Regions from separate parts of the Williamsia sp. M5A3_1d genome, predicted to be linked through region 1. Evidence: predicted binding sites of a transcription regulator. Region 1 holds the regulator's gene; each other region holds the start of a gene.
What was found. The regulator LexA, encoded in region 1, represses DNA repair genes until DNA is damaged. The targets are predictions, from matches to a motif close to CGAACANNTGTTCG.
Positions count from the first base shown of each region.

Region 2: a site for LexA is predicted at 3,878-3,891, ahead of ACLBW1_RS05050 (DUF222 domain-containing protein). Genes of this name have one in related genera too.
Region 3: a site for LexA is predicted at 3,991-4,004, ahead of ACLBW1_RS09480 (DUF222 domain-containing protein). Genes of this name have one in related genera too.

Region 1 is NZ_JBKEZX010000004.1:273,304-281,402, forward strand. It holds gene ACLBW1_RS18190 (1-phosphofructokinase family hexose kinase) at 1-11, opposite strand, end outside; gene ACLBW1_RS18195 (DeoR/GlpR family DNA-binding transcription regulator) at 8-775, opposite strand; gene ACLBW1_RS18200 (phosphoenolpyruvate--protein phosphotransferase) at 1,015-2,712, shown strand; gene ACLBW1_RS18205 (SDR family NAD(P)-dependent oxidoreductase) at 2,748-3,611, opposite strand; gene lexA (transcriptional repressor LexA) at 3,697-4,377, opposite strand; gene ACLBW1_RS18215 (LysM peptidoglycan-binding domain-containing protein) at 4,580-5,062, shown strand; gene nrdR (transcriptional regulator NrdR) at 5,186-5,686, shown strand; gene hrpA (ATP-dependent RNA helicase HrpA) at 5,624-8,099, opposite strand, start outside.
Region 2 is NZ_JBKEZX010000001.1:1,089,535-1,097,633, forward strand. It holds gene ACLBW1_RS05035 (SDR family oxidoreductase) at 1-441, shown strand, start outside; gene ACLBW1_RS05040 (acetyl-CoA C-acetyltransferase) at 459-1,613, shown strand; gene ACLBW1_RS05045 (class I SAM-dependent methyltransferase) at 1,721-2,314, opposite strand; gene ACLBW1_RS05050 (DUF222 domain-containing protein) at 2,320-3,837, opposite strand; gene ACLBW1_RS05055 (hypothetical protein) at 4,112-4,498, opposite strand; gene ACLBW1_RS05060 (aldehyde dehydrogenase family protein) at 4,617-6,119, shown strand; gene ACLBW1_RS05065 (TetR/AcrR family transcriptional regulator) at 6,168-6,776, shown strand; gene ACLBW1_RS05070 (putative quinol monooxygenase) at 6,806-7,093, opposite strand; gene ACLBW1_RS05075 (TetR/AcrR family transcriptional regulator) at 7,188-7,805, opposite strand; gene ACLBW1_RS05080 (amino acid permease) at 7,970-8,099, shown strand, end outside.
Region 3 is NZ_JBKEZX010000002.1:411,608-419,706, reverse strand. It holds gene ACLBW1_RS09500 (short-chain dehydrogenase/reductase) at 1-64, shown strand, start outside; gene ACLBW1_RS09495 (alpha/beta fold hydrolase) at 61-1,815, shown strand; gene ACLBW1_RS09490 (SDR family NAD(P)-dependent oxidoreductase) at 1,812-2,639, shown strand; gene ACLBW1_RS09485 (PucR family transcriptional regulator) at 2,663-3,814, shown strand; gene ACLBW1_RS09480 (DUF222 domain-containing protein) at 4,045-5,526, shown strand; gene ACLBW1_RS09475 (LPXTG cell wall anchor domain-containing protein) at 5,566-5,673, opposite strand; gene ACLBW1_RS09470 (NADP-dependent isocitrate dehydrogenase) at 5,924-8,099, opposite strand, start outside.

The DNA.
Region 1 (8,099 bases):
GTGACGATCATGCGATCACGACCTCGACGCCGCGCGCGGAGAGCTCCGCGGAGAACCCCGGGTTGATGCCGTCGTCGGTGATGAGGACGTCGATGTCGTCGAGGCCGGCGAACCGGGTCATGTCCTCGGCGCCGAGTTTGGACGAATCCGCGAGTACGACGACACGGTTGGCGGCAGCGATCATCGCCGACTTCACCGCACCCTCGTCGGGATCGGGGGTCGACAGCCCGTGTCGTTCGGTGATGCCGTTGGTGCCGATGAAGGCGACGTCGACGCGGTACGAGGCGAGCGCGGTGATGGGCGCGGGACCGACCGCGGCCTGGGTGAGCCCGCGGATGCGTCCGCCGAGGAAGTGCAGCTGCGCGCCCGGGTGGTCGGCGACCGACGCCGCGACGGGCAGCGAGTTGGTGAACACCGTCAGGCTGCGGTCGCGTGGCAGCCGGGCGGCGGCCTGCACGGTGGTGGTGCCGGCGTCGATCACGAGGCTGCCGCCGTCGGACGGCACGAAACGGCACGCAGCGGTGCCGATGCGCTCCTTCTCGTCGGGATGGGCGTCGGCGCGTTCGGCGACACCGAGCTCGGTGACCCGTACGGAGTCGACCGGGACGGCGCCGCCGTGCACGCGACGCAGGAACCCGGCCCGCTCGAGCGACGCGAGATCACGGCGCACGGTCTCGCTGGTGACATCGAATTCCTCGGCCAGCGCGGTCACCGACGCGCGACCGTGCGCGAGTACCTGGTCGGCGATGGCCTGCTGTCGCTCTTCGGCGTACACGCGTCCCCGTTTCGGTTGGAATGTGTGGCTTTGAATGTTGATATTGTTTTGTTTACGCCTGGATGTGTTGACAAGTCAAGCTTTTCTTGTAATTTGAGTCACACAGCAGCACCGCAATGACAATCACCTCGTCGAGGGTCCGGGTTCGGACGCCGCGGCGGATGATCGGCCGAGAAGCAACGATCGATAGGCACCCCATGGCTCCCCACGCGACAGCGAACGACCTCTCCCCGGTGGACGTGACCACGCCCACCGATCCCGCCGCCCCGACGGTCCTCACCGGGACGCCGGTGGTGTCCGGGGTGGCCTTCGCGCCGGTGATGTGGCCGGGCGAGCGTCCCGCCCTGCCGGGGCCGGGTACCCCACCGGCCGACGTCGAGGCGGAGTGCGCGCGATTCGTCGCCGCCGCGGCGGCCGTCGCCGATCGTCTGCGCGCACGTGCCTCCGCCGGGACCGGGGTGGCCTCGGAGGTCCTCTCGGCCACCGCCGCGCTCGCGCAGGACCGCGGCTGGATCTTCTCTGCGGAGAAGCTCATCCGGGCCGGATCGCCCGCGCCCAACGCCGCGGTCGACGCGACCGAGCAGTTCGTCGCCATGTTCACCAAGCTCGGCGGCCTCATGGCCGAGCGCGTGACCGATCTCCTCGACGTCCGCGACCGTGTGCTCGCAGAACTCGCGGGCGAGCCCGAACCCGGCCTGGCCCAGCCCGACCACGAGGTCATCCTCTTCGCCGACGATCTCGCCCCGGCCGACACCTCCGGGCTCGACCCCGCTCTCGTGCGGGGCCTGGCCACGCGCCTGGGCGGCCCCACCAGCCACACCGCGATCATCGCCCGTCAGTTGGGGATCCCGTGCGTCGTCGCGGTCGGTGCGCTCACCTCGGTGGCCGCCGGCACCCCGGTGATGCTCGACGGCGAGGCCGGCACCGTCACCGTCGGCCCCGACGCCGACACCGCTCGCAGCGCCGTCGCACGCTCCCGGGACGCGGCAGAACTGGTGTCGCGATGGAGCGGACCGGGACGCACCGCCGACGGGCTCGACGTGTCGATCCTCGCCAACGTCCAGGACGGTTCCTCCGCCCGCTCGGCCACCGACTTCCCGGTGCAGGGCATCGGACTCTTCCGCACCGAACTGGCCTTCCTCGACCGGGCGACGGAGCCCGACGCCGCCGAGCAGACCGCGCTCTACCGCGAGGTCATCGAGGCGTTCGTGCCCGCCGCGGGGGAGTCCGACGCCAAGATCGTGATCCGCACCCTCGACGCGGGCTCCGACAAACCACTGCTGTTCGCCGACAACGGAACCGAGGCCAACCCGGCCCTCGGCGTACGCGGTCTACGGGTCGCGTTCGGCAACCCGGGTCTGCTCGACCGGCAACTCGACGCCGTCGCGGCCGCCGCCGAGGCGACCGGTGCGGCACCGTGGGTGATGGCCCCGATGGTGGCGACGGCGACCGAGGCCCGCGACTTCGCCGCGAAGGTGCGTGCCCGGGGTCTCGTCGCCGGCGTGATGATCGAGATCCCCTCGGCTGCACTGCTCGCGCCGTCGATCCTCGCCGAGGTCGACTTCGTGTCGATCGGCACCAACGACCTCACGCAGTACACGATGGCGGCCGATCGCATGTCGGCCGAACTCGCCTACCTCACCGACCCGTGGCAGCCGGCCGTGCTCGCGCTCATCCACATGGTGGCCTCGGCGGGGTCGGCGGCCGGTAAACCGGTCGGGGTGTGCGGCGAGGCCGCCGCCGACCCACTGCTCGCCTGCGTGCTGGTGGGTATGGGCGTCACATCGTTGTCGAGCGCACCGGCGGCCGCCGCGGGTGTGGGTGCGGCGCTGGGTCAGGTGCGCACCGAACAGTGCCGGGCCGCGGCGCGGGCAGCGCTGGCGACCGCGGATCCCGCGGACGCACGCGTCGCCGCAGCGGCGGCCCTACACGACTGACCCGGCGACACGAGGACGGGGCCGATCGGCCGTCCTCACCGACGGCGGGCGCGGTCCTCCACCTCGCGCACGAGGCCGATCATCGTCGAATCCCGCTGCAACGCAGCATCGGAGAGCGGGTTGACGATCCCGCGTAGAGCGGCGACCGGGATCCATCGACGCGGCACCTGTATCCGCGGGGACCGCGACTCGATGCCGTCGGCGACCGCCAGTCCGACGCGACGGGGCTTGATGGGAGTCAGCAGGGGACGTGGGAACGCCCGCTTGATCAAAGCGGTGGCGAGTTCGTCCTTGCCGAAGGCGACATCGGCGATGGGGGTCGCGACCCACCCGGGATAGAGCACCCCTGCCGTCGCGCCGTGGGCCGCGAGCTCGCTGCGCAATGCGCGGCCGATCTGCTCGACGGCCGCCTTCGACGCCGCATAGGGCGCATTGACCATCCCGTTCAGGTACGCGTACGTCGACGACGTGATGAGGACGTGGCCCCGGGCATCGATGACGTGGGGCAGCGCCACCCGAACCGTGTTCCACACACCCATGAGGTTCACGCCGATCACGCGCTCGAACACGCCGTCCGCCACGCTGGCGACGGTGTCGGCCGAATCTCCGCTGGAGATACCGGCATTGGCGAACACGACGTCGATCCGACCCCACCGTGCCACGGCACGCTCGACGGCGTCCGAGAGATCAGCCGGGACCGTGACATCGGCTCGAAGCGCGAGGACACGATCGGGATCGAGCCCCAGCACCGCGTCGTCCACCGCGGCCTGGACCAGGTCGAGCGCGACCACACGGGCACCCCGACGATGCACCTCACGGACGACCTCACGCCCGATGCCACCTGCGGCGCCGGTCACGACGACCACCGCGCCGTCGAGGACCAATCGCTGTGCACCCATCACGTCTCCTGTCGTCCACCCCGATCGGGTGGTCAGTGTGACACGCGGCGTAGTCAGATGCGGTACGCGGGGTGACGAGGGTCGGTCAGAGGCGTCGCATGACGGTGACGACCTTGCCGAGGATCGCCGCCTCGTCACCCGGGATCGGATCGAACTGCGGGTTGTGCGGCATCAGCCAGACGTGGCCGTCGGTGCGCTTGAACGTCTTCACCGTGGCCTCGCCGTCGATCATGGCCGCCACGATGTCGCCGTTGTCGGCCACGTTCTGCTGGCGGACCACCACCCAGTCGCCGTCGCAGATGGCGGCGTCGATCATCGACTCGCCGACCACGCGCAGGAGGAACAATGCGCCGTCACCCACGAGTTCACGGGGCAGCGGGAACACCTCCTCGACCGCCTCCTCGGCGAGGATGGGCCCACCGGCGGCGATGCGACCGAGCACCGGGACGAAGGTGGGGGTCGGCAACGACAGGGCATCCGAGCCGCCGCCGTCACCGGGATCGGCGTCCTGCACGTTGACCGCCCGGGGTCGGTTCGCATCGCGCTTGAGGAAGCCCTTGCGTTCGAGGGTGCGGAGCTGGTGGGCGACCGACGACGTGGAGTTGAGGCCGACCGCGTCTCCGATCTCACGGATGCTCGGGGGATATCCGCGCTCGCGGACCGACGCACGGATGACCTCGAGGACCTTCGCCTGCCGAGGCGTCAGATCGGCCTCGCTGATCGGTCCATCGGCGAAGTCGGTGGTGGTGACGGTGGTGTCGGACACGGTGTCCCTCCTGTCGCGGCCCGCTCCCGACCGATCTGTTCGAACGGTTCGGACAACGCGCGGACCTGCTGTCACCTGGGACAGTAGTGCAGCAGATAACAACTTTCAAACATTTGTTCGACCGTGTCGGGACATTGTCGGAGGCGCGTGATACAAATCGAACACACGTTCATTCGAACGTCTGGTCGATGAGGAGCACGTCATGAATCAGACTCTCACGCGTCACAGCAGCACCACGGCACACCGGCCCGCCGACGCCACGGTCGAGCGCGCGCCGCGTCCGGCGCAGCGCCCCGTGCCCGTACGTCACCGCCCCGCGGGTCGGCCCGCCGCGGCCCGCCCGGCCGGTGTGGTCTGTGCCGACGGCCGTCGCCACGCACCGGTGTCCCGGCGGCCCGCACCCATCGGATGGGGAGCGGCCATCGTGGCCGGCATCGCGCTCGCGGTCGCCGTCTGGGCTGTGGTGCTCGGCGGATCGGCTGCCGCCGAGTCGTCGGCGGCTCCCGTCGCGGGTACCTCCGTGGTCCATGTCCGTGGCGGCGAGTCGTTGGGAGAGATCGCGGCGCGCGTCGCGCCGGACCGGGCGACGTCCGCGGTCGTCGCCGACATCAAGGAGCTCAACCACATGAGCGGATCGGCGTTGACCGCCGGCCAGCCGCTGCTCGCCCCGCTCTACCGGGACTGACCGGTGTGTGACGGCCGATCGGGGTCGGTATCCTCGCGACCGTGGGTCCACATCGGGCCCTGTGACGCCTCGAGGTCCACCCTCGACACGCGTCGCCCGCGGATCAGGTTCGAGGACACGGCGATGCACTGCCCCTTCTGCAAACACGAGGACACCCGGGTGGTCGACTCGCGTGTCGCCGACGAGGGGCAGGCCATCCGTCGTCGCCGTTCGTGCTCGAACTGCGGCCGCCGGTTCACCACCGTCGAGAGCGCGGTGCTCGCCGTCGTGAAACGCAACGGGGTCACCGAGCCGTTCAGCCGCGAGAAGGTGATGCTCGGAGTCCGCCGCGCCTGCCAGGGCCGCGCCGTCGACGAGGACCGGTTGCGCCTGCTGGCCCAGCAGGTCGAGGACGCCGTCCGCGCCTCCGGATCGGCCGAGATCCCCAGCAACGAGGTGGGTCTGGCCATCCTCGGTCCGTTGCGCGAACTCGACGAGGTCGCCTACCTGCGCTTCGCCTCGGTGTACCGGTCGTTCGAATCGGTCGACGACTTCCAGCGTGAGATCGACGACCTGAGGTCGTCACCGTCGCGCGCCGCCACCGCCTCCGTCGGCGCCTCGGGCGAGACCGTCGATCGCACGTAGGATCCGCTGCTCCGACACCGGGTAGGCGGGTCTGATCCGCTCGGCGAACAGTCCGATGCGCAATTCCTCCACCATCCAGTGGATCTGCTCCCCGAGCGTGACGCGCCGCGCCGGCGTCGCCCGTTCGACCACCTCGGCCCACCGGTCGAGGACGCGGTCGACCGACTCCATCGCCCGCGCATCGGTCGCGGCTGCGGCAGGAAGCCGGGCCAATCGCACCAGGATCGCGTCGAGATACACCGCGACACGCGTGCGGTGGTCGGCGTCGGTGGCGCTGATGAAACCGTCGAACACGAGGTCGTCGAGCTGGCGGGTGACATCGGCGACGGCCGTCGACGAACCGAGTCGATCGAACTCGGCGCGGATCGGTGCGACGCGCGTCAACACGTCGGCCGCCGTCGCCAGCGCGGCGCGGGCGACCGCCGGGGCGTCGCGGGCGACGGTGGCCCGCAACGCCGCGAAGGCCGCGGGGTCGCGCACCTGCGTGGTCGACCCAGTGAGATCGACGATGGCCGCGCGTGTGCAGTCGCGCAGCAGATCCTCGGTCGAGCGATAGGGGCTCTGCGACAACGCCAGGCGCGCCGCGACGGGCAACTGACCTGCGGCCGAGGGTTTCAGCGCGGGGATCGAGATCTCGAGCAGTCGTCGGATGGCGCGGTGGGTCGCCAGGTCGGCTTCTGCCGCGGTGGTCGCGACCGCCCGCACGACACCGCCGTCGACCACCAGCAGGCACGGATGGCTCGTGACCTGTTGACCGGCAACGGTTTCGACGACCGATGGAGCGATGGTGCCGATGGTGGCGGTCGTCCACTCGGTGATCGGCGGCGGCGTCGGGACAGCCGACGGGCCACCACGGGACGGTTGTGCGCCTCCCTTCGGCGCCGACGGTGCCGATCCCCCGATGGCGTCGCGCAGCTCGGCCAGCGATTCGGCTGTCGCGACCACCGATCCGTCGTCGGCGACCGCGGCGTAGGTCATGCGCAGATGGCGTGGCAGCGTGCTCGGGTCGAAATCGTTCGGCGACACCGCGACACCGGTCTGTCGACTCACCTCGCGAGCCAGGCCGACGGCGACCGGTTCGCTGCGCGGGGTCAGCGCCGCCATGGCCGCCGCGCCGACATCGGCCGCGGGACCGAGGCGGCGGCGCACCGACTTGGGCAGGCTGCGCACCATCGCCACGGCCAGTTCGGTGCGCAGGCCGGGGACCAACCAGTCGAAACCCGAGGGACGCACCCGCGGCAGCAACGCCAGCGGGATGTGGACGGTGACCCCGTCGCGCTCGGCGCCGGGGGAGAACTGGTAGGTCAGATCGAGGTGGGCCTCGCCCTGCTGCCACCGGTCGGGGAATTCCGTCGCCGACACCGCATCGGTGTCCGCGACGGTCTCGGGGGTGAGATCGAGCAGGTCGGGGTTCTCGCGCCGTGCGGACTTCCACCAGGTGTCGAAGTGTGCCGCCGACACGACCTCGCGGCCGATCCGTTGATCGTAGAAATCGAACAGTTGGTCGTCGTCGATCACCAGGTCGCCGCGGCGCGCGCGGTGCTCGAGGTCGCGGGCGTCCTCCAGCAGGGCCCGGTTGCGGTCGAAGAAGGGGTGCCGGGTGCGCCAGTCGCCCTCGACGAGTGCGTGCCGGATGAACAGATCCCGCGACGTCTCCGGATCGACGCGCCCGAACGGCACGGCGCGATGCGCGACCAGCGGGACGCCGTAGAGGGTGACCCGTTCGTACGCCATCGCCGACCCACGCTTCGACGACCAGTGCGGTTCGCTGTAGGAGCGTTTGACGAGCGGCCCGGCGATCTTCTCGGCCCATTCCGGCTCGATCCCCGCGACCGTGCGGGCGAACAGCCGCGAGGTCTCCACCACCTCACCGGCCATCACGAATCGGGGCGGTTTCTTGGCCAGTGGTGACCCCGGGAACACCACGAACCGGGTGCCGCGGGCGCCGAGGAACTCGCGGGTGTCACCGTCGCGGACGCCGATGTGTCCGAGGAGGCCGGCGAGCAACGACTGGTGCACGGCCGTGGGTGAAGCGTCGGAGGTGTTGGGTCTCCACCCCTTGTCGGCGGTGATGCGTTCGAGCTGACGTACCAGCTCCCTCCACTCCCGGATCCGCAGCCAGTGCAGGAACTCGCGTTCGCACCGTTTACGGAACTGGTTGTTCGACAGTTCCTCCCGCATCTGTTCGAGGTGCCGCCACAGCGAGAGGATCGAGAGGAAATCCGACCCCGCCACGGCGAATCGCGCATGGGACTCGTCTGCGGCCTGGCGCTTCTCGGTGGGACGCTCACGGACGTCGGGCAGCGACAGGGCCGCGACGATGACGAGCACCTCGGCCAACGCACCGTTCTCGTGCGCGGCGACCACCATCCGCGCCCACCGGGGATCGATGGGAAGGTCGGCGATGTCGCGA
Region 2 (8,099 bases), on a different contig from region 1:
ACCGACGATCAGTGGGACCGCGTCCTCGACATCACGTTGAACAGCACCTTCCGGGCCACCCGCGCGGCGCTGCGGTACTTCGCCGCCGCCCCGCACGGCGGCGTCATCGTCAACAACGCCTCCGTGCTGGGATGGCGGGCGCAGAGCGGTCAATCCCATTACGCCGCCGCCAAAGCCGGTGTCATGGCACTCACGCGGTGCTCGGCGATCGAGGCCGCCGAACACGGGGTGCGCATCAACGCCGTCGCGCCGTCGATCGCCAGGCACCCGTTCCTCGCCAAGGTGACCAGCGACGAGCTGCTCGACGAACTGGCCTCCCGCGAGGCCTACGGCCGGGCCGCGGAGGTGTGGGAGATCGCCGCCACCATCGCGATGCTCGCCAGCGACTACACCACCTACCTCACCGGTGAGATCGTCTCGATCTCCAGCCAACGCGCCTGAACGAGAGGGAACTCCCGATGTCACAACCGCAGGCCTACATCGTCGACGCCGTCCGGACACCGGTCGGCAAACGCAACGGCTCACTCGCCAAGGCGCATCCGGCCGACATGGGTGCCCACGTCATCAACGCCGTCCTCGAGCGCTCCGGGATCGACCCGAACATCGTCGACGACGTGATCTTCGGTTGCGTCGACACCATCGGACCGCAGGCGGGCAACATCGCCCGCTCGGCCTGGCTCGCCGCCGGGCAGCCGCTCGGCGTGCCCGGGACCACCATCGACCGTCAATGCGGATCGTCGCAGCAAGCAATCCATTTCGCCGCGCAGGCGGTGATGAGCGGAACGCAGGACGTGGTGCTCGCCGGCGGCGTGCAGAACATGAGTGCCATCCCGATCTCGGCGGCGATGCTGGCCGGCCGGGAGTACGGTTTCGACACCCCGTTCACCGGATCCACCGGCTGGGAGAGGCGTTTCGGTGACGCCGACATCTCCCAGTTCACCGGCGCCGACATGATGGCCAAGCGGTGGGAGATCAGCCGCGAGGACATGGAGTCCTGGGCGCTGCAGTCCCATCAGCGGGCGCTCGCGGCCATCGCCGACGGTCGTTTCGCCAACGAGACTGTTGCGCTGGGTGATTGCACGGTCGACGAATGTCCCCGCGAGACATCGCTTTCGACGATGGCCGGGCTCAAGGTCCTCGCCGAGGGATCATCGCTGACCGCCGCCGTCGCATCGCAGATCTGCGACGGCGCCGCGGCCACCCTCGTGGTGTCGGAGGCGGCTCTCGCGCAGTACGGCCTCACCCCCCGGGCGCGGATCCACCATCTCTCGGTGCGCGGTGACGACCCGGTGATGATGCTCTCGGCGCCCATCCCGGCCACCAGATGGGCCCTGGCGAAGACCGGGCTGTCGATCGACGACATCGACGTCGTCGAGATCAACGAGGCCTTCGCGCCCGTCGTGCTGGCCTGGCTGAAGGAGACCGGCGCCGACCCCGCCCGGGTCAACCCGAACGGCGGCGGTATCGCCCTCGGTCACCCGCTCGGCGCCACCGGCGCGAAACTTTTCGCGACCCTGCTGAACGAACTCGAACGCACCGGTGGCCGCTACGGCCTGCAGACGATGTGCGAGGGCGGCGGCACCGCGAACGTCACCATCATCGAACGCCTCTAGCCCCAGTTGGGCCGTCGTTCTCGCCAGTTGGGCCGTTGTTCTCGCCAGTTGGGCACATAACGACCGCAGTTGGGCAGGTGAACGCCGCGGTTGGGCATCAACGTTGTTCAGCGTGGGGGTTTTCGCCACACGATGAGGTAGCGCCACATCGGGAGCAACCGAAACGTGGCGCCAGGCATGGTCCGTCGTGCCGCGGCCTCAATCTCGGTGTAGGTGTGTGGAGGCGGCCACACGATCGGTGCGGTGTGTTCCCAGAGCCCTCGTCGACGCGACAGGTACTGGTGCTGCACGAGTCCAGCGAGGTGTAGCGCCATCTCGCGCGGCCGCGACGTCCGACCGAGCCCGACGATCGCGACCACCCCGCCGGGTGCCGTCAGTTCGGCGCACCGTGCGAGCGCGGCATCGACATCGGGAATGTGGTGGAGTGTCGCTATCGAGGCCACCAGGTCGAACGATTCGGGCTCGAACGGGTGCGTCATCACGTCACCTGACACCCACGTGACTGCGTTGGATTCCCTGCGCGCCGACGCCAGCACCGGCTCGTCGAGATCGATCCCGGTCACCGACGGCACGCGACCAGCGAGTTCGGCTGCCAGCAGCCCGTTTCCGGTACCGATATCGAGTGCGGTCTGCGCACCGGCCGGGACTGCGTCGAGTATCAGCCGGTGGTAGTGGATGTTGTGATTCCAGCGTGGGCGCATAGCCGCTAGGCGGCGGGGTACAGCGGAGCATCCCGCCAGGTGATGTCGATGCGTGGGGCACGCGGGGGCCGCTCGGCCGCGAGGCGGGCGAGCTGGTGTTCCACGTCGGACACCGGCGGTGGCGGTTGGTCCGTGGTTCGCGTCGAGTCCCGTTGCAGGACTTCGTCGATGCGGTGTAGTCGGTTGGCGCGGAGCTGATCGGGTGTGTCGGTGTTGCGTCGCCAGCCGTAGCGGCCTTTGTCGGGGCCGTCGGTAATCTTTTCCGTCGACCACTGGTGCGGTTCGGAACCGACGGCTCGATTGTGGGGTCCGCAGGCGGGGGCCAGGTGGGTGGAGTCGGTGAGCCCACCGTCAGCCCAACCCTGTTCGGCGTGATGCATTTCGGTGTGCGCGAACGGGACACCGCAGTCGTCTTTGCTGCAACCGCGGTACTGCGCGAACGCCATCAGCCGTTGTGCCTGTGATGCCAACCGACGTGAGCGGCCGAAGAACAGAGGTTCGTTGGTGATGTCGCTGAACACCGCGAGGTGGGGCTGCGCGTCGGCGGCCAGCTTCACGACGTCACCGATCGGTAGATCGCTACCGGCCGCGGTGCGTGCGACGCCGGCGTGTTCACGGAGTTGGGCGTCGGTGATGGAGACAATGATCTGTGGCGGTAACCCTCGGTGAGATCCGCCGAGCAGGCCACCGTTGACGGCTGCATCGAGAATGGCTTTGAGCGCGTCGTGGTTGCGTTGGGACTGCGACCGGCAATCTCGATCCGCGGCTTCCCGGAGGAGTTCGGGGTCGGCGTCGGTGTGATCGCCTTTCGGGGACTGGTCATCGTCGGGATTGTTCATCCCCGGCGCGGCCCACTTCGCAAGGACGACGTCGAACAGTGCGCGCGTGGTCGGGTCCAGGGTGGCGGTGAGCTTCGACATCAACTGGCTGTCCTGGCAGTCGAGGTTCAGTTTGCGATTTCGTGCGCGGTCGCGGTCGTCGGTGAGTTGTCCGTCGGGGTCGAGGTGGGCGAGTATCCGGACGCCGGCGGCGCCGATCTCTTTCGGCGTCAACGTGGTCGCGAAGTCGGCCAGGACTTCCTCGGCTCGCGCCCGCTGTTCCTCATCGACCGCCGACGGGATCTTGTTCATCACGTCGAGGACCGCGTGGACGTGGTCGGGGCCGATCGCGCCAGTGGCCAATTCGCGTGCCGTGTTCGGGCACACCGGCGGCAGCTTCTCTCCGGTCATGGCGTGCATCGGTTCGAGCGCCTGCACTTCTTTCAGGCGCTTCTTCGGTTGCGTCACGCGCAGTGTCGTCCTCAGGAACTCGGCCAGGTTCACGCAACCGACGGCGCGGTGGGCGTCGCGGTCGGACACCTCGAGGATCCGGCGATTGCCGGCGGCTTCCAGCTGGCGGGTGATGCGCTCGTTGCGGATGGCGAGATCCGCGACCTCCTCGTCGGTGCACGAGGTGGAGTCCGCGGAAAGGATTCGGTCCACAATCTGTTCCAGGGCAGCGTAATCCGATTGAATGCTGTTCATCGGCCTGTCCCCTCCCCAGGTGGATCTGTACATCTATCCTAGCACGGATGTTCGAGGGGTGGGCGATTGAATGTGGTGAATAGTGTTGAACGCTGGTGCATTTCGCTCGTCTGGTTGCGTTCTACTATCGCTGACGGTGCGGAAGCCGGTCGCCGAGTGTGCGTTGTCTCGATGTCGGCTCACGTCGTGCGGCGAGCACACTCGACGGCCGTTTCCACACAGTCAGCACAACCGGCCGTTTCCGCACAGTCAGCACCACCGGCCGTCTCCGCTGTCAGTAGGCGATGGTCTGTGCGACGGCGACGGCGACGAGGCCCGCCGACAGCGACACGAACGACAACCCCGACACGGCGCGGTAGGCGAGCGTCTCCTGGATCTTCTCCTCGAAGGCCAGCGGCACGAACAGCAGCGGGTTGACGATCGCGCCGATGGTGACGAGCACCAGCACCCAGGCGGGTGTGTCGGTCGCGACGAGTCCGACAGCGATCAGCAGCAGCCCCATCAGGATCCAGTCGAGGTGCGTCTGGAACACGCGGCGGTGATGTTTGATGCCGACCCTGTGCAGGTACTGCGGTTTGTCGACGACGAGCACCATCGCGAAGCCCGACAGGGCGCCGACCGCGAGCGACCACAGTCCGATCACCGGGAGCAGGTCTCTCATGAGGCCGAACTCTACGGTCCGACCGCACCCGGTGGCGCAGGTGGTGTGATGTGGCGCATACTGCAAAGCAACACATCGATGAGTTTGTGTCATTGACGATCGAAGGAGATCGACCCGCATGAGCACACCCAGCACGCAGAAGGCCCCGGCCGCGCACTTCCGGTCGGCCGACGAGCGGTCGCTCGATCAACTCCTGGAACTGCAGCGCGCGGCCTTCCTGCGCGACGGCATCCCCGACGCCGCCACCCGCATCGATCGGATCAACCGACTGTCGGCCCTGCTCCTCGACAACGCCGAGGAGATCGCCGAGGCGCTCGACGCCGACTTCGGCACCCGACCGCGCGACCTGTCGATCGCCACCGACGTCGCCGGCTGCATGATCGACCTGGCCCACCAGCGCAAACACGTCGCGCAGTGGATGAAGACCGAGAAGGTCGCGAAGGCGATGGGCGCGGCCGGGTTCTCCCAGCGCATCCGGCACGATCCGCTCGGCGTCGTCGGCATCATGGGTCCCTGGAACTTCCCGTTGCAGCTGACCGTGGTACCGGCCGGCTCGGCGTTCGCGGCCGGCAACCGGGTGATGATGCGCCCGTCGTCGGTGACCGCCCGCACCACCGCGGTGCTCGCGAAGCACGCGCCCGACTACTTCTCGCTCGAGGAGTTCGCGGTCCTCACCGGCGCCCACGGGTCGGGATCGGACTTCGCGAAGCTCAAGGTCGACCACATGTTCTTCACCGGGTCGCCCGGGGTGGGCGCCTCGGTCGCCACCGAGGCGGGCCGCAACCTGGTGCCGGTCACCCTCGAGCTCGGCGGCAAGAACCCGGTCGTGATCGACGTCGACGCCGACATCGAGGACGCGGCCAAGCGTCTCGCCGACGCCCGGATGGTCAACAGCGGTCAGGTCTGCCTGTGCCCCGACTACGCCTTCGTGCCCGAGGCCCACCTGCAGCGTTTCACCGACCTCATCGTCGCGCGGTGGCGCGAGAACTACCCGTCGATCCTGCACAACGATCAGTTCACCTCGACGGTGAACGAGAAGAACTACACCCGCATCGTCGATCTGATCGACGACGCCGTGAGCCTCGGCGCGCAGAAGCGGCAGGTGGTCCCGCCGGGCGAGAAGCTGCCCGACGCCGCCGCCCGCAAGATCCCGCCGACCGTGCTGACCGGTGTCCAGGCAGGCATGAAGATCGAGGAGGACGAGGTCTTCGGGCCCGTGCTGACCCTCTATCCCTACCGCGACCTGTCCGAGGCCGTCAGCCACATCAACGGCCACGGGCATCCGTTGACCATCTACTGGTTCGGCCCCGACAACGAGCGCTACGAGACGTTGCAGCGATCGACGCGTTCGGGATCGGTGAACGGCAACGACTTCGCGCTCAACCTGCTCAGCGCCGAACTCCCGTTCGGCGGTGTCGGTGGCAGCGGGATGGGCAGTTACCACGGCAAATTCGGCTTCGCGACGTTCTCGCACGCCCGCGCGGTCACCCACTCGCGGATGCCCATCAGCTTCGGGCAGCTGATGTCGGCTCCGTTCACCAAGAGCGACACCCGATCGACGAACCTGCAGCTGTCGATGTGGAAGTGGATCACGCGGCGGGCGACGCGCAAGAACCGCTGACCGGCGACGGGCAGGTCGGGCGACCGAGCGCTTGCTAGGGTCGATGCGATCGACCCTCGATCGGGAAGGTGGCCGCCCGTGGCCTCGTCACGACGCGACGAGTTGCTCGCCCTCGCCGGACGTATGTTCGCCGAGCAGGGCCTGCGCACCACCACCGTTCGCGACATCGCCGATGCGGCAGGCATCCTGTCGGGCAGTCTCTATCACCACTTCGACTCCAAGGAGTCGATGGTCGACGAGATCCTGCGGCAGTTCCTCGACGACCTGTTCGCCCGCTATCACGAGATCGTCGACGCCGATCCGCCCGCCGACGAGGCGTTGAAGCAGTTGGTGGTCGCGTCGTTCGAATCGATCGACCGTGACCATCACGCGGTGGCCATCTACCAGGACGAGGCCAAGCGCCTGTCGTCGCTGGAGCGGTTCGGCTACATCGCCGAGCGCAACCGCGAGTTCCGCGGGTTGTGGGAGACGGTTCTCGCCAAAGGTGTTCGGGACGGCACCTTTCGGGCCGACATCGACGTGGAACTGGTCTACCGATTCCTCCGCGACACCGTGTGGGTGGCCGTGCGGTGGTATCGACCGGGCGGGACGATGCCCGCACAGACGGTCGCCGATCAGTACCTCGGGGTCGTCCTGCACGGGCTCGTCCCCCGCTGACCGACCGGTCGATCAGCGGGAGCTCGGCACTACTTCGCGGTGAGCGGGTGGATCTTGAGCGCCCCGAGATGCTCGCCGACCTTGCCCATGGCCGCGGTCAGGTGCGGCGAGGCCATGTGGGCGTCGAGATCGGACTGCGCCTTCCACAGCTCGATGGTGACGAAAGTGCCCGGCTCGGCCTGTGATTCGTACAGGTCGTAGGAGATGCAGCCGGGCTCGTCGCGGGTGGCGGCCGCGAGCTCGGCGAGCGCGTCTCCGACCTCCTTCTCGAATCCGGGCTTGGCCGGGATGGTCGCCACCACATGCAGATCGCTCATCGACAACGCTCCTTTGCGCTCGAGGTCCCGGCGGACGCCGACACCTTCGTCTCGAACGTACCGGTCGCGTGGTCGGCGTCGGGCGTGAGTGGGCTCAGCGCAGGATGCGCATCACCGCGTCGACGACGAGATCGGTGACGGCGTCGGGCCCGCCCCGTTCGTCCGCACCCAGCTCACCGTCCGAGCGGAGCGCGATCACCGACTCGACGAGGCGGAAGGGGACCGCGACCCGGGGGTCGTCGTGGCCGACGATCTCGCCGGCGATCGCCGCGTAGACGTCACGCAGGGCCAGGCGCGCCGACCGGAAGCCCTCGAACCGGTCGCCGCGCACGTCGGGCAGCAGATACAGGGCACCCAGATTCCATCGCGAGGTGGCGAGCTGATCGACGTCGAAGCGGACCAGGTCGGTCATGCGATCGCGGGCGTCGCTGTCGGGATCGAGCGCGAGCGCGAATTCCATGGTGGGGGAGACGGTCTCCTGCAGCAGCGCGGCGAGGATGTCCTCCTTCGTCCCGAAGTGGTGGTAGAGCGACGCCTGGCGTAACCCCACCGCCTCGGCGATCGCCCGGGTCGAGGTACCGGCGAAACCCTGTGTGGTGAACAGTTCTCCGGCTGCGTCGAGGATCTCCTCGCGTGGACTGCCGCCGACGCGACGTTGCGCCACGAGGCGCGGTCGACCGGGGCCGGTGGCGGCGGGTGGACGGATGCTCACGGGCCCGACGTTACTGCGGACTCGGCGTCCGTCGCCGGTGAGCACTCGTTGACACGCTGTTCACAGAGGCGAAACCACCGGAAACCCGGAGCTGGCTACATTTCGATCATCCGATAGAAAACCGCTCCGGTGATGCAGCGGGCCCGACACACAGGAGTGCTGCCATGACCGCTCTCGACCCCCCGACCGCTCTCGACCGAAAGTCCGCCGCGACACGATCCGGTGGCTCCGCGCATTCCTCGGCCGCCGACGCCGAGGCGCTGTCGCAACTCGGTTACACCCAGGAACTCCACC
Region 3 (8,099 bases), on a different contig from region 1:
ATCGTCGACCGTGCCCGCTCTCGAACGCGAGATGTCGGCCCTGCGCGCAACAGAATCGGCATGACCGGTCGAGACGTCGTGCTGCTGCACGGTCTGGGTGGGTCGCCGGCGACGTGGACGCGGGTCGAGGAGCTTCTCGGCGGCACCGTCCGCACTCTCGTCCCGCACCTGGTGGGTGGCGCCTCGATCCCCGACGACGCGTTGACCGTCGCCCGACTTCTCCGCGAGAGTGGCGCCGTACCGGCCACGATCGTCGGACACTCACGTGGTGGTCTGGTCGCCACGGCGCTGGCCGAGCAGTTCCCGTCGCTCGTCGAGCGGCTGATCCTGGTCGCCACCCCGCCCACCGTCGCGAGCCGTCTGACCGCGAGCAGTGGCTCCGAACGCATTCTGCGCGTTCCGCTCCTGGGGCGTGCGATCTGGTCGGCGCTCCCCGCGTCATCGTTACGTCGCGGCCTGGGAACGGCTTTCGCCCCGAGTCGGCGGGTTCCGCAGTTCGCGGTCGACGATCTCGCCGCGCGGACCCTGAAGGAGTTCGTCGACGAGAGCAACGCCATCGATCTCTACCTCGACGAGGCGACCCTGGGCGACCGGCTGTCGGCGGTGTCGTGCCCGGTCGACGTGGTCTACGGACTCGCCGACCATCGGGTCGAACCGGGTGCGATGGCGCTGTCGGCGTCGGGTCCCGGGCGCCACGCGTTTCCGCTGGCGCACGAGGGTCACGGTGCGCCGTGGTCGTCGGCCGGGGTGGTCGCGGCCGTCATCTCATGCGCGGCGACGCCGGGTGTACCGCTCGGCGCTCCGGAACGACCGACGCCGCAGGTGCGGCCCCGGCGCTGGAACCCGCCGCCGTACCCCGAACGCGCGAGTCGCACCGAGAGCGCCGCACCGATGGGTGACCTGCGGCGCGTCGAGCTGCCCGGTGTGGGCCCCGAGGACGTCCGGCTCGACTCGCAGGGGCGAGTGCTGACCGGTGTCGACAGCGGCGACATCCTCCGGGTGACCCTGCACGACGATGCCCCCGCGACCGTCGAGACGGTGGCGAACACCGGCGGTCGGCCGCTGGGCATCGCGGTGGTCGACGATGACACCCTGCTCGTGTGCGACTGCGAGCGCGGACTGCTGCAGGTCGATGTCCACGGTGGCGAGGTGACGGTGCTGGTGGACGCGGTCGACGGGGAGCCGCTGAACTTCGCCTCCAACGTGGTCCGGGTCCCGTCGGGTCGGATCTACTTCACCGCCTCGACCCGTCGTTTCGGCCTGGAGGACTATCTGGCCGATTTGCTCGAACACTCGAGTACTGGGCGCCTTCTGGTGCGTGACACCGACGGCACGGTCCGCACCCTGGTCGACGGACTCGACTTCGCGAACGGTCTGGTGGTCGACGACGACGAGCAGTGGATCGCCGTGGCCGAGACCGGTAGCTACCGTCTCGGTCGCCACAGTGGAGGCGGCGGAGCGGTCATCGAGAACCTCCCGGGTTTCCCGGACAACATCTCTGCCGACGGCGACCTCACCTGGATCTCGATCGCCAACCCGCGCGATCGGCGTCTCGACCTGCTGGCCACGCTGCCGGGGTTCTTCCGTCGGCTCGTCTACAGCCTGCCCGAGGGTCTGCGGGCCGGGGTGGAGACCACCTGGGTGATGGCCGTCGACCGCGATGGACGCGTGGTGTACGACCTGCAGTCGTCGACCGCGGACTACGCGATGGTGACGTCTGTGGTGCGCCAGGGCACGCGCCTCATCCTCGGGAGTCTCACCGAGTCGGCACTGGGCGTCATCGAGCTACCGGATCGACCAGAGGAGTTCTCGTGAGCAGACATTCGGTCGCCGGACAGGTGGTCGTGATCACCGGTGGCGCAGGCGGTCTGGGTGTGGCGGCCGCACGTGGCCTCGCGTCGCGTGGGGCCGTGGTGGCGTTGCTCGACCGCGACGCCGACGCCCTCGAACGGGCTGCCGCGAGCATCGGCGGCAAGGTCAGCACCCATGTCCTCGACGTGACCGACCCGCAGGCGTGCGCGCGCGTGATCGCCGAGGTGGTCGACGAGCACGGTCGGATCGATGTGCTGTGGGCGAATGCCGGGGTGTCGGTGTTCGGTCCGGTCGACTCTCTCGCCGACGGCGAGTGGCAGCGGGTGATCGACGTCAATCTGATCGGCGCACACAACATCGTGCGTGCCGGCCTGCGCCCCATCCTCGAGACCCGCGGCTACATCGCGATGACGTGCTCGTGGGCCTCGTTCGCCCACCAGCCCGCGCACAGCGCCTACGCCGCCGCGAAGGCCGGACTCGAGGCGTTCGCGGACTCGCTACGACTGGAGTTGTCGGGTACCGGGGTGTCGGTGGGGTCGTTCCATCCGGGATGGATCGACACGGCCATGGTGACGGGGAAACTCGAGACCCAACCGGCTTTCGCCGCTCTCCTCGAGGCGCTCCCGGGTCCGTTCGGCGCCGTCAGCACGGTCGACGCGATCACCCCGCACCTGGTCTCCGCGATCGAGCGGCGCGCGTCCCGCATGATCTACCCTCGTGTCGGATGGGCGTTGCTCCTCGGGCGCGCTGCGCTCCAGACGTCGGTGTTCACCCGTCGCAGCAGGGCGGTCGCACCGGAGATCAGACGGCTGCACGCACGCAGATGACGGAACGGTCGAGGGTGACACGGATGGACGTCGACACATCGGATATCCGGGAACGCGAGGCCGCCGCGCGCATCGCCTCCCTCATCGACGACGCCGAGGTCGAGATCGACGGGATGGCGGCGGAGCTGACCGCGCTCTATCGCGAACGGATCCCGGTGTACGACCTCATCGCTCGCGACGAGATCGAACGGAACACCCGCGCTGTGCTCGAGATGGTCCTGCGGCAGGTGCGCAGCGATTCGCCTCAGATCAACACCGTCGAGCTGACCGAACTCGCTCGTCTGTGGTCGACCCAGCAGATCCCGCTCGAGCTCGTCGCGCACAGCATCCAGGTGGGAGCGCGACTGCTCGCCAAGGTGATCCGCGAACGTGCCACTGCCCGCGGGATGGCTCCGGAGGTGATCGACGATCTCCAGGACATGATGTGGCACTGGGCGACATCGTATTCCGCGGTCATCAACGCCGTCCTGCAGGAGGACGCGGTCTCCCTCGCCGCGCGTCGCAGTACATTTCTTCGGCGCCTTCTCGAGGGTGAGTACGCGGCGGCGTCGCTGCCGGCCCGCCTGGCCGAACACGGTGTCCGGCCCGATGTGCACTACTCCGTCGCCTGCGCCGAGCACGACGATCCACGGTTCGGCTCCGATGTCCGTGCAACGGTGCGACTTCGGTGTGCTGCGCGGGACATCCCCGTCGTCGATGCGGTGGTCGACTCCCACTATGTCGCCCTCCTGCCGGATGTTCCCGACGACCTTGTCGTCGACGCGCTCGTCGCGGTCGGACCGCCGGAGGTCCCGGCGAACGCCGGCTCGTCCTACCGGCGCGCTCGACACACCCTCGACATAGCAGCACGTTTCGGCCGTACCGGGATCGTGGAACTCGCCGACCTCGGTGCGTTGCCGTTGCTCGCGGTCGACGACGACACCGCCCGCCACCTCGCCGACGTGCACCTCGCGCCGCTGCGTGCCCGGGGAGCGGCAGGTGCCGAGATACTCGACACCGTCGCGGCGTTCCTGCGCAACAACCGGCGTGTCGACGACACGGCCACGGCACTCTTCCTGCACCGCAACACCGTTCGCAACCGTGTGAGCCGCTTCAGCGACATCACCGGCCTCGATCTCGACCGCACCGACGACCTGGTCCTCACCTGGTGGCTACTCGGCCGCCAACCAGGCTGACTGCGCTGACTGTGTGGAAACGCCGTCGAGTGTGCTCACCACACGACGTGACCCGACGACGAGACAACGCACACTCGGCGACCGGCTTCCGCACCGTCAGCGGCAGTAGAACGCAACCAGACAAGCGAAATACACCAGCGTTCAACAACATTCACTGAATTCAACCTCACATCCCTCGAACATCCGTGCTAGGATAGATGTACAGAACCACCTGGGGAGGGGGCAGACCGATGAACGACATCCAATCGGATTACGCTGCCCTGGAACAGATCGTGGACAGAATCCTTTCCGCCGACTCCTCCTCGTGCACCGAGGAGGAGGTCGCGGATCTTGCCATCCGCCACGAGCGCATCGCCCGCAAACTCGAGGCCGTCGGCAATCGCCGGATCCTCGAGGTCTCTGACCGCGACGCCCACCGCGCCGTGGGATGTGTGAACCTGACCGAGTTCCTGCGGACGACACTGCGCGTGACGCAACCGAAGAAGCGTCTGAAAGAAGTGCAGGCGCTGGAGTCGTTGCACGCGATGACCGGAGAGAAGCTGCCACCGGTGTGCCCGAACACGGCACGGGAGTTGGCCGCTGGTGCGATCGGACCCGACCACGTCCACGCCGTGTTGGACGTGCTGGCCAAGATCCCGACCGCGGTCGAAACTGAGCACCGGGAATTTGCAGAGAAGACCCTCGCCGAGTTCGCGACCACACTCACACCGAAAGAGATCGCCGCGGCCGGGGTACGCATCCTCGCGCATCTCGATCCCGACGGCCGGTTGACCGATGATCGTGACCGAGCCCGGAACCGTAAGCTGAACCTCGGCTGCCAGGACTCGCAGCTCATGTCGAAACTCACTGCCACCCTGGATCCGGTCACCCGCGCGCTGTTCGATGTGGTGCTCGCGAAGTGGGCAGCACCGGGCATGAACAATCCCGACGACGAGCAATCCCCGAAAGGCGATCACGGCGACGCCGACCCCGCACTCCTCCGAGAAGCGGCGGACCGGGATTGCCGCTCGCAGAGCCAACGCAACCACGACGCCCTCAAAGCTCTGTTGGAGGCCGCGGTCAACGGTGGACTGCTCGGCAACTCGCACCGTGGGCTACCGCCACAGATCATCGTCTCCATCACCGACGCCCAACTGCGCGAACACGCCGGCGTCGCGCACACCGCCACCGGCAGCGACCTCCCGATGACCGACGTGGTCAAGCTCGCCGCCGGCGCCCAGACGCATCTCGCGGTGTTCAGCGACGTCACCAACGAGCCCTTGTTCTTCGGGCGCACCCGCCGCCTTGCGTCACAGGCACAGCGGTTGATGGCTTTCGCGCAGTACCGCGGCTGCAGCAAAGGCGACTGCGGTGTCCCGTTCGCGCACACCGAGATGCATCACGCCGAAACGGATTGGGCTGAGGGCGGACTCACCGACTCCACCCACATGGCGCCCGCGTGCGGACCGCACAACCGGGCCGTCGGGATCGAACCGCATCAATGGGTCACCGAGAAGATCGCCGATGGTCCCGACAAGGGCCAATACGGCTGGCGCCGCAACACCGACCCACCCGACAAACTCCGCGCCAACCACCTGCACCGCATCGACGAACTCCTCCGACGCCACCTCACCGACGGCGGAGAAGAGTCATGCGTCGAATCGCCACACCCGGTGCAGCGCGCCTTCGACATCACCTGGCCACAGGACTGCGTCTTCGATGACGCAGCGTGAGTCACCAACGCAACCCGCTGAGTGATCCCGCTGGCTGGTTCAGTGTTGATCGCGTCGGCGCCTGACGACCACGAGGGCGCTGCCCACCAGGGCACCCAGCCCCGCGAAGAGGAAGAGCGCGACCCAGGGACTGTTCTCCACCTCCATGTCCTCACCCTCCACCGGCTGCGGCGCCGACGTCCGAGGAGGAGCAGTCGCGTTCGATGATGGAGCACCCGATGGGGTGACCACCGCGGTGACAGGGATCCGACCGGGCGGTACATCGACAACGTCTCTGGTGTTGGCCGATGCGTGTGGCGACGCCAAGACCCCGACGGCGACGATCGTGACGCCGGCCAACAGTCGCAGCGTCGCGACACGACATCGCCGCACGGTCAGGATCCGCGCCGTGCGCCGGTCACTCGCGCGCGGACTCCAGCGCCGAGTTGAACGTCGAACTCGGGCGCATCACCTCGGCGGTCTTGTCCCAGTCGGGGTAGTAGTAGCCGCCGATGTCGACCTTGTCTCCCTGGACCTTCGCCAGTTCCTCGACGATGGTGTCCTCGTTGCTCGACAACCTCTCCGCCAGTTCACCGAAATGCTTCGCAAGGCCCTCGTCCTCGGTCTGTGCCGCGAGCTCCTGCGCCCAGTAGAGCGCGAGGTAGAAGTGGCTACCGCGGTTGTCGAGCTCGCCGGTCTTGCGTGACGGACCCTTGTCGTCCTCGAGGAGGCGACCGGTCGCGGAGTCCAATGCCTTGCCCAGCAGGGTCGCTCGCTTGTCGCCGGTCTTCTTGCCCAGGTCCTCCAGGCTGACCGCCAGCGCAAGGTACTCACCGAGCGAGTCCCACCGCAGGTGGTTCTCCTCGAGCAGCTGCTTGACGTGCTTGGGGGCCGAACCGCCGGCGCCGGTCTCGTACAACCCGCCGCCCGCCATCAGCGGCACGATCGACAGCATCTTCGCGCTGGTGCCCAACTCGAGGATCGGGAACAGGTCGGTCAGGTAGTCGCGCAGGATGTTGCCGGTCGCCGAGATGGTGTCGAGCCCGCGGATCAGGCGCTCCATCGTGTACCGGATGGCGCGGACCTGCGACATGATCTGGATGTCGAGGCCGTCGGTGTCCTCGTCCTTGAGGTACGTCCGCACCTTGGTGATCAGCTCGTTCTCGTGCGGGCGGTACGGGTCGAGCCAGAACACAACCGGCATCCCCGAGTCGCGGGCACGCGTGACGGCCAGCTTCACCCAGTCACGGATCGGTGCGTCCTTCACGATGCACAGCCGCCAGATGTCGCCCTCCTCGACGTTCTGGGTCAGCAGCACCTCACCCGTCGCGTTGTCGACGATGTCGGCGACACCGGCCGCGGGGACCTCGAAGGTCTTGTCGTGCGAGCCGTACTCCTCGGCCTTCTGCGCCATCAGTCCGACGTTGGGGACGGTGCCCATGGTGGTGGGATCGAACTGCCCGTTGGTCTTACAGAAGTTGACCATCTCCTGATAGATCCGGGAGAACGTCGATTCGGGGTTGACGGCCTTGGTGTCCTTCTGGCGGCCGTCGGCGCCGTACATCTTGCCGCCGGAGCGGATCATCGCCGGCATCGACGCATCGACGATGACGTCGCTGGGGGAGTGGAAGTTCGTGATGCCGCGCGCGGAGTCGACCATGGCCAACTCGGGCCGGTGCTCGTGGCACTTGTGCAGGTCGTCGACGATCTCCTCGCGCTTGGTCGCGGGCAGCGAGTCGATCTTGCTGTAGAGATCGGACAGGCCGTTGTTGACGTTGACGCCGAGCTCGTCGAACAGCTCGCCGTGCTTGGCGAACGCCTCCTTGTAGAACACGCGGACCGCGTGGCCGAACACGATGGGATGCGACACCCGCATCATCGTCGCCTTCACGTGCAGCGAGAACATGACGCCGGTCTCGTAGGCGTCCTGCATCTGCTCCTCGTAGAACTCGATGAGCGCCTTCTTCGACATGTACATGCTGTCGATGACGTCGCCGTCGGTGAGCGACACCTTCGGCTTGAGCACATGGGTCTCGCCGTCGGCGGTGGTGAGCTCCATGCGGACCTCGCGGTCGCCGTCGACGGTCATCGACTTCTCGCCGTGGTAGAAGTCGCCCTCCTCCATGTGCGCGACGTGGGTGCGCGACGCCATCGACCACTTGCCCATGCTGTGGGGATGCTTGCGGGCGTACTCCTTGACCGCCTTGGGTGCGCGACGGTCGGAGTTGCCCTCGCGCAGAACGGGGTTCACCGCGCTGCCGAGACACTTCGTGTACTTGTCGCGGATCGCGGCTTCCTCGTCGTTCTTGGGGTTGCCGGGGTACTCGGGCAGGTCGTAGCCCTTGTCCTGCAGCTCCTTGATCGCTGCGCGCAGCTGGGGGACCGAGGCGCTGATGTTGGGGAGCTTGATGATGTTGGTCTCGGGCAACTGCGTCAGCCGACCCAACTCGCCGAGGTTGTCGGGCACCCGCTGATCCTCGGGCAGGGTGTCGCTGAACTCGGCGAGGATCCGACTCGCCACGGAGATGTCGCTCGAGGTGACCGTGATGTCGGCCGCGTCGGCGAAGGCGCGCACCACAGGCAGGAATGCGTGT